Regions from separate parts of the Rahnella sp. 1L-D-7-B-C2 genome, predicted to be linked through region 1. Evidence: predicted binding sites of a transcription regulator. Region 1 holds the regulator's gene; each other region holds the start of a gene.

Region 1 (3,164 bases):
CCAGTCAACCGTTTTATCAGCATCCACTTCGACACCACCACCAACCCATGTGGCATTAGCACCTGCCGCGGAGGCAACGCGGTAATCATTGGAAAATTGAAGCTTACCCGCGCCAAGATTTACGGAAGAATCCAGCACAAGCAGACCGCCTTCGCCATTGAAGCGAAGATCGTGTGTTGAGTTCAGCTCAGCATTGCTCGCCTGAGTGGGCAACGCATAGCTAACACCGTGCCATTGCCACTGAGAGCTCCCCTGAGTAATTGCCGTTTTCCCCCAGTGAATATCGCCGTCGGCAGCAATATCGTTGACATCAGGGTCAGTGTTTGCAGCAATTATTGACTCAAGATACGCAGTTTGCATGTAAGTTTCGTAGGACACATAATTGCCATATGGCATTGTTCCGCTGTGGCGGTCGTGAAGGCCTGCTAATTTCCATTGTTTATCCACACTGTCGTAGACATAAGTCGGACTTCCACTGTCACCGGATGTACCTGCAGTGGACAGTGGTGTTAGATTGGCGTCATTTGGGCCGGCGTTCGTCCAATAAAGCCATTGATCGTTTTCCATTGGGTTAACAACCGTTCCCCCTGATTTCCAGGCGTAAGAAATGGCTAACGAGTTTGCCTGCCCTGTGACAGGGTCAACCTGATATTGATGCCCTGTACCTACGCGTGCTAAATATTTATACCTTTCACGATCGCTTCTCAGTTCAGTCTGTGAAACATAAGGCACAGTAGCGGCATCAGTGACGACTTTATTCAGACGCGGGGATTGAAAATCTTGGGGCGTATCTGCGGGATATCCTGGATCATCATTTCTGGCAATAAATTTATAGCTGTAAGCGTATTTAGCGCCATTGCCGAACTTGCTCGATGTGAACTTGGTATTGTGCGCAACGCTGACGATATAGGACGGCGCTACGAGTGTTCCCGTGGCGTAATCATCCGTAGAACTGAAATCAGGCATTGGGAAATTCAATATGCCCGCAGATGTTCCATCCAGTTTAAACACTTCTATATTTTCTGCTCCGGGGGTATATTTACCTTTGTTTTCAGCGAAGTCCCGGTAGTCTTGTACCGAGACATCTTCACGCATTATTCCTGCATGAGTATTGAAAATAGCGCAAGAGATCAGTGTTGCGAGTAAACTTGGCTTCCATTCCATTAAATTTCCTTACTTCCTTTTAAAAGACGCAAGATATTAATTGAACCTTATTGGGAAGTGAAATTATAATTGTAAGGGCCTGTTCAGGCGGGTGGTATATAATACCTATTCATTTGAAATGTATAATGAAATATCACCTCAAAATGTTTTTTATATCATTTATGTTTTACAAATAACTCACGTGTATAATATTACGGTTAATTATCAATTGCGGTGAATTAATGCGCATGGCAAATGAATTCATATAATAATTAAAAGGGAAAACCTGATTTTCCTTAAACAACATTCACTTTAAATTAACGTGCTCGTAGCGAAATAACGCCTGCAAAGGCAGGCGCAATAAGGTATTAACATCAGTTATAACAGGCAAATATTAACGGCGATAGTCACGGTACGGCCCGTCAGCCACCGAGCGGCGTTCTACCAGTTTCGGATGTACCTCGATGGTCTGCGATTCTTCACGCTTACTGACGATGCGATCCAGCAACATCGTGAAGGCCATTTCGCCCAGGCGCTCTTTCGGCTGATGCACCGTGGTCAGCGCAGGTGAGAAGTAACGGGCATTGCGAACGTTATCATATCCGATAACGGAAATGTCCTGAGGAACGCGTAAACCAAACTCATCGGCTGCACAAATCGCGCCCATCGCCATGACGTCGCCGCCACAGAAAACGGCGGTCGGGCGTTGTTTTTGCATCAGGATTTTCTGCATCGCCTGGTAACCTGACTCAGGTTCGAAATCACCCTGAACTACCCATTCTTCACGCAAAGGAATATTGGCTTCCGTCAGCGCTTTCACAAAACCCTGAAAGCGGCCACCGCCGGTGTTACGCGCCAGCTGCCCTGGGATCACGCCGATATCGCGATGACCGCGTTCAATCAGATAGCGTCCGGCCATGTAACCACCTTCAAACGCATTATCGATAATGCTGTCGGTGAAGTTTTTACGCGCTTCGCCCCAGTCCATGACGACCATTGGGATTGACCGGTATTCTTCCAGCATGTTCAGCAGTTCATCAGGATATTCCGCACACATCACCAGCAAACCATCGACACGTTTTTGTGCCAGCATCGCCAGATATGCCTGTTGCTTATCCAGATTGTTGTGTGAATTACACAAAATCAACGTATAGCCTTTGGAGAAGCAACTGTTTTCCACGGCTTCAATCACTTCTGCAAAATAGGGCGCTTCGCTCGAGGTCGCCAGCAGGCCGATCGTTTTAGTGTTATTGACCTTCAGGCTGCGTGCGACGGCGCTTGGCGAGTAGTGCAAGTCTTTGATGGCCAGCAGAACCGCGGCTTTAGTGTCTTCGGCGACGAAACGTGTTTTATTGATGACGTGCGACACGGTTGTGGTGGAAACGCCAGCGCGCTTTGCGACATCTTTAATCGTTGCCATGTAAGGAATGACTCCTGAACTCACGTGTTTCAGCACGTTAGCATTATGTTAATCGTTTGCTTGCGTGGATTTCACTGCGAGCTAATAAAAAGGCAGTGAAATCGTTGGGTGAGTTCGTCAGAGTGAGGCGTAAAGCGCCCTCGGGAGAAATCGACCGGCACACAGGCGTGGTAACCGACAATTTTCTCTTATATTGCAGGAAAGTGGAAGTGTTATTGTAGGTTATCGGGCATGAATCAACGCGGGATTTTAGACGTGAAGTATGAGAAAATGCGTTGGCACACATTTAGTGTGGCTAAATGAAGCGCCACAATTGATCTGTAAGGGGGTTTTATGGACCGCAATCTAAAATTGTCATTAATCACCACGGTTTGCGCTTTGCTTGTGATTGTCGCTTTCAGCTTCACCGCAGTGATGAACTAAAAGACGCGCAAGTCAGGCAATAAAAAGGGCGATTACCTGTTACAGGAATCGCCCTTTTCAATTTTACGCAGTGACCTTTAGCGCCGATACTCTTCCCTGCAGAAACGCTTCGTTAAATGCTATTCAATGGCTGATTAGCGAAACTTCAGACTTAACGAACTGTTTATTATCGGATCGT
Region 2 (3,164 bases), on a different contig from region 1:
ACATCGCGAACCTGCAAGCGCAGCGCACCGCGCTTGTGAACAATACGCGGATACTGCTCTTCCAGACGACGGCCAACCATCATTTCGATTAGGGTGTCTTCTTCCAGCTCGCTGACCGGACGCTCGGCGATAAACTGCCCGTCACGGAATACGGTGACGTCATCGCAGATCTCAAAAATTTCTTTCATGCGGTGCGAGATGTACACCACGCCGCAGCCGGCCGCCTTCAGTTCGCGAATAACGCTAAACAGGGAGGCGGTTTCAGTATCGGTCAGCGCATCCGTCGGTTCATCCATGATGATGACTTTGGATTCAAAGCTCAGCACTTTGGCGATTTCGACCATCTGCTGATCGCCAATCGATAGTTCACCGACCAGACGATCGCTTTTGTAGCGCAGATTCAGACGGGCCAGGAGTTTGTCCGCTTCGGCATACATCTTTTTCCAGTTGATGCGGCCAAAACCGTTTACAAACTCACGGCCGAGAAAAATGTTTTCAGCGATAGTCAGCTGAGGGATCAGGTTAAGTTCCTGATGGATGATGCCGATCCCCGCTTCCTGCGAAGCTTTCGGGCCACTGAACGCGGTTTCCTTGCCGAGGAAATGCACTGAGCCGGCATCTTTTTGGTAGATGCCGGTCAGCACTTTCATCATCGTGGATTTACCCGCGCCGTTTTCACCCACCAGCGCCATGACACGTCCCGGATAAACGCTGAGCGCCGCGCCGGAAAGTGCTTTTACGCCGGGGAAGGCTTTATCAATCCCTGTTAGTTGCAGCAAAGGTTGCATAAAGGCCTCAGAAGGTTACGCCGGCACACAGGATCACATTCGCATACGGCGAACATTCCCCGCTGCGGATGACAGCCCGACTTTTTTCGGTTTGCGCTTTGAATGCCTCATGACTGACGTAATCCAAAGCAATGGTGTTTCCCTGGTGTTGTTCGAGTTGTGTCAATCGGGCGAGTAACGCTTCATGGAGTTGAGGATTTTTAGTGAGGATTTCCTCTGCGAGGATAGCCCGCTCAACCTGCATCTCGTGTGTCACTACCTCTAAGACTTGTAAAAAGGTGGGAACTCCCTGGGTTAGCGCCAGATCGATGCGCTGGCAAGCTGCTGGCACCGGAAGTCCGGCATCGCCAATAACCAGCTGATCGGTATGACCTAACCGGGCAATAACAGTTGAGATTTCGGCATTTAACAGCGGTGACTTCTTCATTTTGACTCCTACAGCGAAACGTTTCGCTCACCACTGAGTTTATGAGACTGGCCGCACAAGGCAACGAAGATGTGATGGAATTGTGATCAACGTCGAAACGTTTCGCTGAATGATTCAGAAATCGGGAGGCAATTTGAGTTAGTCATTTCACAAAGGAGAAGATACAAACAAAACAGGGTACCCGAAGGTACCCTGTGAGCGGCAAAAAGCAGGATTAAATTTCCACCTGCGTACCCAGTTCGATAACGCGGTTGGGCGGGATCTCAAACTGGTCCGGCGCGCGCAAGGCGTTACGACTGAGCGCCATGAACAGCTTGCCACGGAAGTAGAGATACCATGGACGCTTGGTCAGGATCAGCGATTCATGCGACATGAAGAACGACGTTTCCATCATCCGGCACGGCAAACCTTCCAGACCACAGCGGTGGAAAATCTCTTCCACGTTCGGCGTTTCTTTAAATCCGTAACTTGCCACCACGCGCCAGAACGTCGGTGACAGCTGCTCGATAGTGACACGCCGGACGTTGTGTACATAAGGCGCGTCTTCCGTTCGCAGCGTCAGCAGTACCACGCGCTCATGCAGCACCTTGTTGTGCTTGAGGTTATGCAGCAATGCGAACGGAATGACGTTGATGGCTCGCGACATATACACCGCAGTTCCCGGAACGCGAACCGGCGGAGATTTCTCGAGCGAAGCGATCATTGCCTCCAGCGAATTCCCATGTTCGTTCATGCGGCGCATAAGACGAAAACGCTCGCTTTTCCACGTGGTCATGACGATAAACATGCACAGGCCAAGCGTCAGCGGCAACCAGCCGCCAGAGAACAGCTTAGTGGCGTTCGCTGCAAACAGCGGGATATCCATAAACAGCAGACCGATCAGCAAAATACCTACCAGGAACGGTTTCCAGTGCCAGTTTTTCAGCGCCACCGTGCAGGAAAGAATGCTGGTGAGCACCATCGTACCAGTCACCGCAATTCCGTACGCCGCGGCAAGATTGCTGGAATGTTCAAAGCTGGCAATCACAATCACCACTGCGAAATACAGCAACCAGTTAATGGCCGGGATATAAATCTGACCGGCTTCCATTTCCGAGGTGTGAATGATGCGCATCGGCGGTAAATAACCCAGTCGCACAGCCTGACGCGTCAGGGAGAACACACCGGAAATCACCGCCTGAGAGGCAATGATGGTCGCTAACGTGGCTAATACCAGTAACGGAATTAACGCCCAGTCAGGCGCCAGAAGGAAGAAGGGGTTTTTAATCGCTTCCGGATTTTTCAGCAGCAACGCGCCCTGACCGAAGTAATTGAGCACCAGGGACGGCAATACCACCGTGAACCACGCCAGACGGATCGGGAATTTCCCGAAGTGCCCCATATCGGCATACAACGCTTCCACACCGGTAATCGACAGAACGACAGCGCCGAGTGCCAGGAAGGAGAAGGATTTATGTTCGATGAAGAAGTTAACCGCCCACATTGGGTTCATGGCGCGTAAAACTTCAGGGTTCTGCATGATGCTGTTAACCCCCAGAACGGCGAGCGTCAGGAACCAGACCAGCATTACCGGGGCGAAGAGTTTGCCCACGATACCGGTCCCGTGTTTCTGAATAATGAAAAGCAGCGTCAGAACAGTAATAGAAAGAGGAACGATATAAGGATCGAGTGACGGCGCTGCAATCTCCAGACCTTCCATTGCGGAAAGTACCGAAATTGCCGGAGTGATCACCACTTCGCCATAGAAAAAGCTACCACCGATCAGGCCAAGAATCACCAGCACCGCCGTGGTGCGTGACGACGTGTTTCTGCCCGCCAAAGACATCAGCGTCAGTATACCGCCTTCCCCCGCATTGTCCGCCCGCATCACATACGTGAGGTACTTGAGCGACACAATAAGGATAAGCATCCAGAAAATCAGAGAGAGAAAACCAAATACAACGCTAGGC
Region 3 (3,164 bases), 150 kb from region 1:
CACCGGGGCGGATTTTGGCTTTACGGCCACCGTCGATGCACAGGGTCGCCATGACAGGATCCAGCGCTACCGGCGTAGCGGCCAACGCCTGTGCAGCCGGCTGCCAGACAAAGGTCTGACGAGTGTAATCTTCCAGTGCGTGAACACGGCCCATTTCCTGCGGCGTGACTAAACTGACGGCCAGACCGCTGGTGCCTGCGCGGCCGGTGCGGCCTACACGATGGATATGCACTTCAGGATCGAACGACAGTTCGTAATTGATCACCAGACCGAGATCTTTGATGTCCAGACCGCGCGCCGCCACGTCGGTGGCCACCAGCACGCGGCAACTGCCGTTGGAGAAACGCACCAGCACACGGTCACGGTCACGCTGTTCAAGATCGCCGTTCAGCGCCAGCGCGCTGATGCCTTTGGCGGACAGCGCATCGCAGACGTCCTGACAATCGCGCTTGGTGTTACAGAACACCACGCATGACGTAGGCTGATGCTGATAAAGCACCGCCGCAAGCAGTGACAAACGTTGATGTTTATCGGCTTCGATAAAGACCTGCTTGATATCCGCAACGTCTTCTTCACCTTCAATTTCGACTTTCAGCGGCTGGCGCTGGAATTTAGAACTAATACGCTCGATGCCGTCCGGATAAGTTGCGGAGAACAGCAGCGTCTGACGGGCGGGCGGTGTGTAGCTGACCACGTCTTCAATGTCTTCGCTAAAGCCCATGTCCAGCATGCGGTCGGCTTCATCCAGCACCAGCACTTTCAGTTGATCCAGCTTCAGAGTGCCTTTACGCAAATGTTCCTGAATACGCCCCGGCGTACCGACCACGATGTGCGGCTGACGCACCAGTGATTCCAGCTGAGGGCCGATTGACTGGCCGCCGCAGAGGGTCAGAATTTTGATGTTCTGGGTAAAGCGAGCCAGACGACGTAACTCTTTACTGACCTGATCCGCCAGTTCGCGGGTCGGGCACAGCACCAGCGCCTGGGCGTAGAACTGCGCCACGGTGATACTGTTCAGCAAACCGATCCCGAACGCAGCTGTTTTGCCGCTACCGGTTTTAGCTTTGGCCAGGACGTCCTGCCCCTGCAAAATGGCAGGCAGTGAAGCGGCCTGAATCGGGGTCATTTCGGTATAACCCAGTTCGGTCAGGTTAGAAAGTTGCTCAGCGGGCAGTGTCAGGGCTGAAAAGGAATGCGTGCTCAAGGCGATAACTCTTTATGTGAGGCAAAAATCGAAGCAGCGGCAGAGGGTCTGACGCCATGGTTTGGTTAAATGATAACAGAGACGCCCGCTGACTGCCTTAAACGGCAGAAAACTGGCTGAAAAAATCCCTTACACGCCCCACTTTGCTCCGCGACGAATTCGGCGATCATACTGCGCAATCGTTTTCGTTGATCATTAATTCAGATATACTGCGCGCCGAAATTCTCATTTTTATTCATCACAGATCTGGGTACGAAGCTATGTTAACCATTGGTACTGCACTGCGCACCGGCGCCACACGCGTCATGTTGTTAGGCTCTGGCGAACTCGGGAAAGAAGTGGCGATTGAATGTCAGCGTCTTGGCCTGGAAGTGATCGCCGTGGATCGTTACGCCGATGCACCGGCAATGCAGGTTGCTCATCGCAGCCATGTCATTAATATGCTGGACGGCGACGCGCTCAAACAGGTTATCGAAAGCGAACGTCCCGATTTCATCGTGCCGGAAATCGAAGCTATCGCCACCAGTATGCTGGTCGAGCTGGAAAAACAGGGTCACAACGTGGTGCCTTGCGCCGAAGCCACCCGCCTGACCATGAACCGCGAGGGCATCCGTCGTCTGGCTGCAGAAACGCTGCAACTGCCGACGTCCAGTTACCAGTTTGCGGATGATGAAGCCTCTTTTCGTCAGGCTGTCGACGCAATCGGTTACCCGTGCATTATCAAGCCGGTCATGAGCTCATCGGGTAAAGGCCAGAGCCTGATCCGAAGCGCAGAACAGTTGCAAACCGCATGGGATTACGCGCAGCAAGGCGGTCGTGCCGGTGGCGGTCGCGTCATTGTGGAAGGCCTGGTGAAATTTGATTTCGAGATAACCTTGCTGACCATCAGCGCCGTGGATGGCATCCACTTCTGCGCGCCAATCGGCCATCGTCAGGAAGACGGGGATTACCGGGAATCCTGGCAGCCACAGCAGATGACCGAACTGGCCCTGCAACGTGCGAAAGAAATTGCCGAAAAAGTCGTAAAAGCCCTTGGCGGTAAAGGTCTGTTTGGCGTCGAGCTGTTTGTGTGCGGCGACGATGTGATCTTCAGCGAAGTCTCACCACGTCCGCACGATACCGGCATGGTGACGCTGATTTCTCAGGATCTCTCGGAGTTTGCTCTGCACGTTCGCGCCTTTCTTGGCCTGCCGGTGGGCAATATCCGCCAGTTCGGCCCTTCCGCCTCTGCCGTTATTCTGCCTGAGCTGACCAGCAACGACGTCACCTTCAGCGGTCTGGAAAATGCGCTGACCGGTTACAATCAAATTCGCCTGTTCGGCAAGCCGGAAATAAGTGGGAAACGCCGTCTGGGCGTTGCGCTGGCGATTGCCGATAACGTCGAAGATGCGGTGGAACAGGCCAAACAGGCTGCCGCTGCGGTGGTCGTCAAAGGCTAGTCTCTGCGGATTTCACATAAAAAAACCGGACGCCTGCAAAGGCTCCGGTTTTTTTCATCACAATTTGCCTGAAAGAAAACACCTTCAGGACAGGGTGTTATTCGTCTTCGTCATCAAAAATGACGGTCACGCGATCGCCTTTGTGCGTCTCACGGATTTCTGCCGCCACGGTAGCAATGGCTTCGCCGCTGCTCATGCCATTTTCCATTAACTGGCGGATACGATCGGCGGCCTGTTCTTGTTCGTTATGTGATAGTGAAGGCATACCTGTCAGCATGGGAGATTCCTGTTGTACGTGGTGACTGTTGCAAGATAAACAACGCCCGCAGGCTGCGGGGTTGCACAGTATACGCCTTATTCATGCAAATCGCCTGTGCTGGTTTCCGGGGGCGGAATCTATGTTAGGATCGCAGACCTGTAACGTCATTCATCGCGCCAGAGAAACTGAAACCCGTCATGCAACCCGCTCACTCCGTTGTTTTCTATCCCTTGCCTTATCGGCCGGACGCTCTGCTGACGCA
Region 4 (3,164 bases), on a different contig from region 1:
CGCTGGCTGCCATTAATGGTCGGACGTAATCTGGGTTTAATGGCGATGGAAGGTATTACGCCGCTGCGCGATGCTTTTACACGCAGGACTTTAGGCTGGGTTGACCGTTGAGCCTTTGATCCTTACAGGAAAAATTATGCAATCTTTTGATGTGGTTATCGCCGGGGGCGGGATGGTTGGTCTGGCGCTGGCGTGCGGATTACAGGGCAGCGGATTGCGCGTTGCGGTGCTTGAAAGCCAACAGCCGGATCTCGATTCTCCTTTGCCGGAACAACCGGGACTGCGTGTTTCAGCCATCAATGCCGCCAGTGAGCGTTTACTGAAATATATCGGTGTCTGGGACAATATCACCGCGCAGCGCGCCAATGCCTATCAGGGGATGGAAGTCTGGGATCGCGATAGCTTCGGCAAAATCGCGTTCCGTGGTGAAGAATACGGATTCAGCCATCTCGGTCACATCATTGAGAATCAGGTGATCCACCGCGCGTTATGGCAACAGGCGGAGAAATCCTCTGATATCACCCTGCTGGCACCCGCTACGCTGAAAAACGTCGCGTGGGGCGAAAACGACGCCTTTATCACGCTTAGTGACGAACGCCAGATGAGCGCGCGCTTAGTCGTTGGCGCAGACGGCGCACAGTCGTGGCTTCGTCAGCACGCCGATATCCCGTTGACATTCTGGGATTACCGCCATCATGCACTGGTGGCGACCATTCGCACCGAAGAGCCGCACCAGTCTGTTGCACGACAGGTCTTTCACGGCGATGGCATTCTGGCCTTTCTGCCGCTGGCCGATGCGCATTTATCTTCGATCGTCTGGTCCGTTTCGCCGGATGAAGCACAGCGACTGCACGGACTGGCACCGGAAGAATTCAACAAAATTCTCGCCAGCACTTTCGATCTGCGTCTGGGCATCTGTAGCGTGGAAAGCGAACGTCAGACCTTCCCGCTGACTGGTCGTTATGCCCGCAGCTTTGCCGGACAGCGTCTGGCGCTGGTGGGGGATGCGGCGCACACCGTGCATCCGCTGGCCGGGCAGGGCGTCAACTTAGGCTTTATGGATGCGGCCGAGCTGGCATCTGAGATCAGACGCCTGCAAAAAGAGGGCAAAGATTTCGGACAGCACATGTATCTGCGCCGCTACGAGCGCCGACGCAAGCATAGTGCAGCACTGATGCTAGCCGGAATGCAGGGATTTCGCGAACTGTTTGCCGGTGACAATCCGGCAAAGAAACTCCTGCGCGACATCGGCCTGACGCTGGCTGATTCTCTGCCGGGCGTAAAACCTAAATTAGTGCGTCAGGCTATGGGGCTGAACGATTTACCCGAATGGTTGCATGACGATCCGCTTCGATTGAAATAATCTAATTTCAGCTCAGTTTTTCCATTACATTTTCTAATCCGTGGCCGGATTTCTCATTCTGCAAATGGTGAGAAATCCGGCCTTGTCGTTATATAACGTCGATATTTTTGCTGTTTATTTGTAGATTTTGCGCCACAAACCCCATTTTCCCAGTCAAAAACTCTGCACAATGCCCCTGCTAATTAACTGACATTCCCTTTGCTCTGCATATTTTATCTTATGGTTAGCAGGGGGATTCGGTGGTAAGTTCAGGTAAAGGGTATCGTTTGCGCTCCCTGCGAATTTCGACTTTTTCAGGCAGCCTTTTCGTCATGAGGAATAAGATGGTTAAGCAGACTCAGCTTTTTGAACAACACGTCGCGTGCGGTGCGCGTATGGTCGATTTCCACGGCTGGATGATGCCTTTGCATTATGGCTCCCAGCTGGATGAACACCACGTTGTGCGCCAGGATGCCGGCATGTTCGACGTCTCCCACATGACCATTGTTGATCTCCGCGGTGCCCGTACCCGTGAATTCCTCCGTTACCTGCTGGCGAACGATGTCGCCAAACTCACCGTTCCTGGCAAAGCGCTGTACACCGGCATGCTTAACGCGTCGGGTGGCGTGATTGATGACCTGATTGTTTATTTCCTTACCGAAGATTATTTCCGCCTGGTGGTGAACTCCGCGACCCGCGAGAAAGATCTGGCATGGATTTCGCAGCATGCAGAACCGTACGGCGTCGAACTGACCGTGCGTGATGATTTAGCGCTGGTGGCCGTTCAGGGGCCGCAGGCGAAAGAAAAAGCCGAAACCTTATTCACCGCTGAACAAAAACAAGCTGTCGCGGGCATGAAGCCGTTCTTCGGCGTACAGGCGGGCGATCTGTTTATCGCGACCACCGGCTATACCGGTGAAGCGGGCTATGAAATCGCACTGCCGCAAGAACAGGTCGCAGATTTCTGGCAGAAATTGCTGGCGGCGGGCGTGAAGCCTGCGGGGCTTGGCGCGCGTGACACGCTGCGTCTGGAAGCGGGTATGAACCTTTACGGCCAGGAAATGGATGAAGGCGTTTCACCGCTGGCGGCCAACATGGGCTGGACCATCGCCTGGGCACCGGAAGACCGCAATTTTATTGGCCGTGAAGCGCTGGAAAGGCAGCGCGAGCAGGGCACTGAACAGCTGGTCGGTCTGGTAATGACCGAAAAGGGCGTATTGCGTAACGAACTGCCGGTGCATTTCACCGACGCCGCAGGCAACACCCAACAAGGCGTGATCACCAGCGGTTCATTCTCCCCGACGCTGGGCTATAGCATCGCGCTGGCGCGCGTTCCGGCAGGCATCGGCGAGCAGGCGATTGTGCAAATTCGTAACCGTGAGATGCCGGTAAAAGTCACCAAACCGGGCTTTGTCCGCAACGGTAAACCGCTGGCGCAGTAACCCATCCGATTGAATTGAACACAAAAATTTAAAAACATTTTCAGGAGATTATTAATGAGCAATGTTCCCGCAGAGTTGAAATATGCCTCTTCCCACGAATGGGTGCGTTCAGAAGGCAACGGCGTTTACACCGTGGGCATCACCGAACACGCACAGGAATTACTGGGCGACATGGTGTTTGTTGATCTGCCAGAAGTCGGCCGTGAAGTGGCCGCTGGCGAAGACTGCGCCGTGGCAGAATCCGTGAAAGCGGCTTCCGATATTTACTCCCCGATCAGTGGCGAAATCATCGCGGTGAACGGCGAGCTGGAAGGCTCCCCTGAGCTGGTGAACAGCGAGCCATACGGTGCCGGTTTCCTGTTCCAGATTAAAGCGTCAGA

The links. The regulator PurR, encoded in region 1, represses purine synthesis genes. The targets are predictions, from matches to a motif close to CANGCAAACGTTTGCNTG.
Region 2: the regulator PurR is predicted to act here: its motif matches at 1,227-1,244, upstream of rbsD (D-ribose pyranase).
Region 3: the regulator PurR is predicted to act here: its motif matches at 1,377-1,394, upstream of purT (formate-dependent phosphoribosylglycinamide formyltransferase).
Region 4: the regulator PurR is predicted to act here: its motif matches at 1,613-1,630, upstream of gcvT (glycine cleavage system aminomethyltransferase GcvT).

Annotation. Positions count from the first base shown of each region.
Region 1 is NZ_JBXAVQ010000002.1:307,200-310,363, reverse strand. It holds gene AC0Z7K_RS05050 (S6 family peptidase) at 1-1,164, opposite strand, end outside; gene purR (HTH-type transcriptional repressor PurR) at 1,538-2,563, opposite strand; gene cydH (cytochrome bd-I oxidase subunit CydH) at 2,897-2,986, shown strand; gene AC0Z7K_RS05035 (C40 family peptidase) at 3,153-3,164, opposite strand, start outside.
Region 2 is NZ_JBXAVQ010000004.1:7,410-10,573, forward strand. It holds gene rbsA (ribose ABC transporter ATP-binding protein RbsA) at 1-788, opposite strand, end outside; gene rbsD (D-ribose pyranase) at 796-1,215, opposite strand; gene kup (low affinity potassium transporter Kup) at 1,430-3,164, opposite strand, start outside.
Region 3 is NZ_JBXAVQ010000002.1:458,595-461,758, forward strand. It holds gene dbpA (ATP-dependent RNA helicase DbpA) at 1-1,210, opposite strand, end outside; gene purT (formate-dependent phosphoribosylglycinamide formyltransferase) at 1,465-2,643, shown strand; gene AC0Z7K_RS05845 (YoaH family protein) at 2,741-2,920, opposite strand; gene pabB (aminodeoxychorismate synthase component 1) at 3,100-3,164, shown strand, end outside.
Region 4 is NZ_JBXAVQ010000008.1:36,075-39,238, reverse strand. It holds gene ubiH (2-octaprenyl-6-methoxyphenyl hydroxylase) at 1-111, shown strand, start outside; gene ubiI (FAD-dependent 2-octaprenylphenol hydroxylase) at 137-1,363, shown strand; gene gcvT (glycine cleavage system aminomethyltransferase GcvT) at 1,687-2,784, shown strand; gene gcvH (glycine cleavage system protein GcvH) at 2,839-3,164, shown strand, end outside.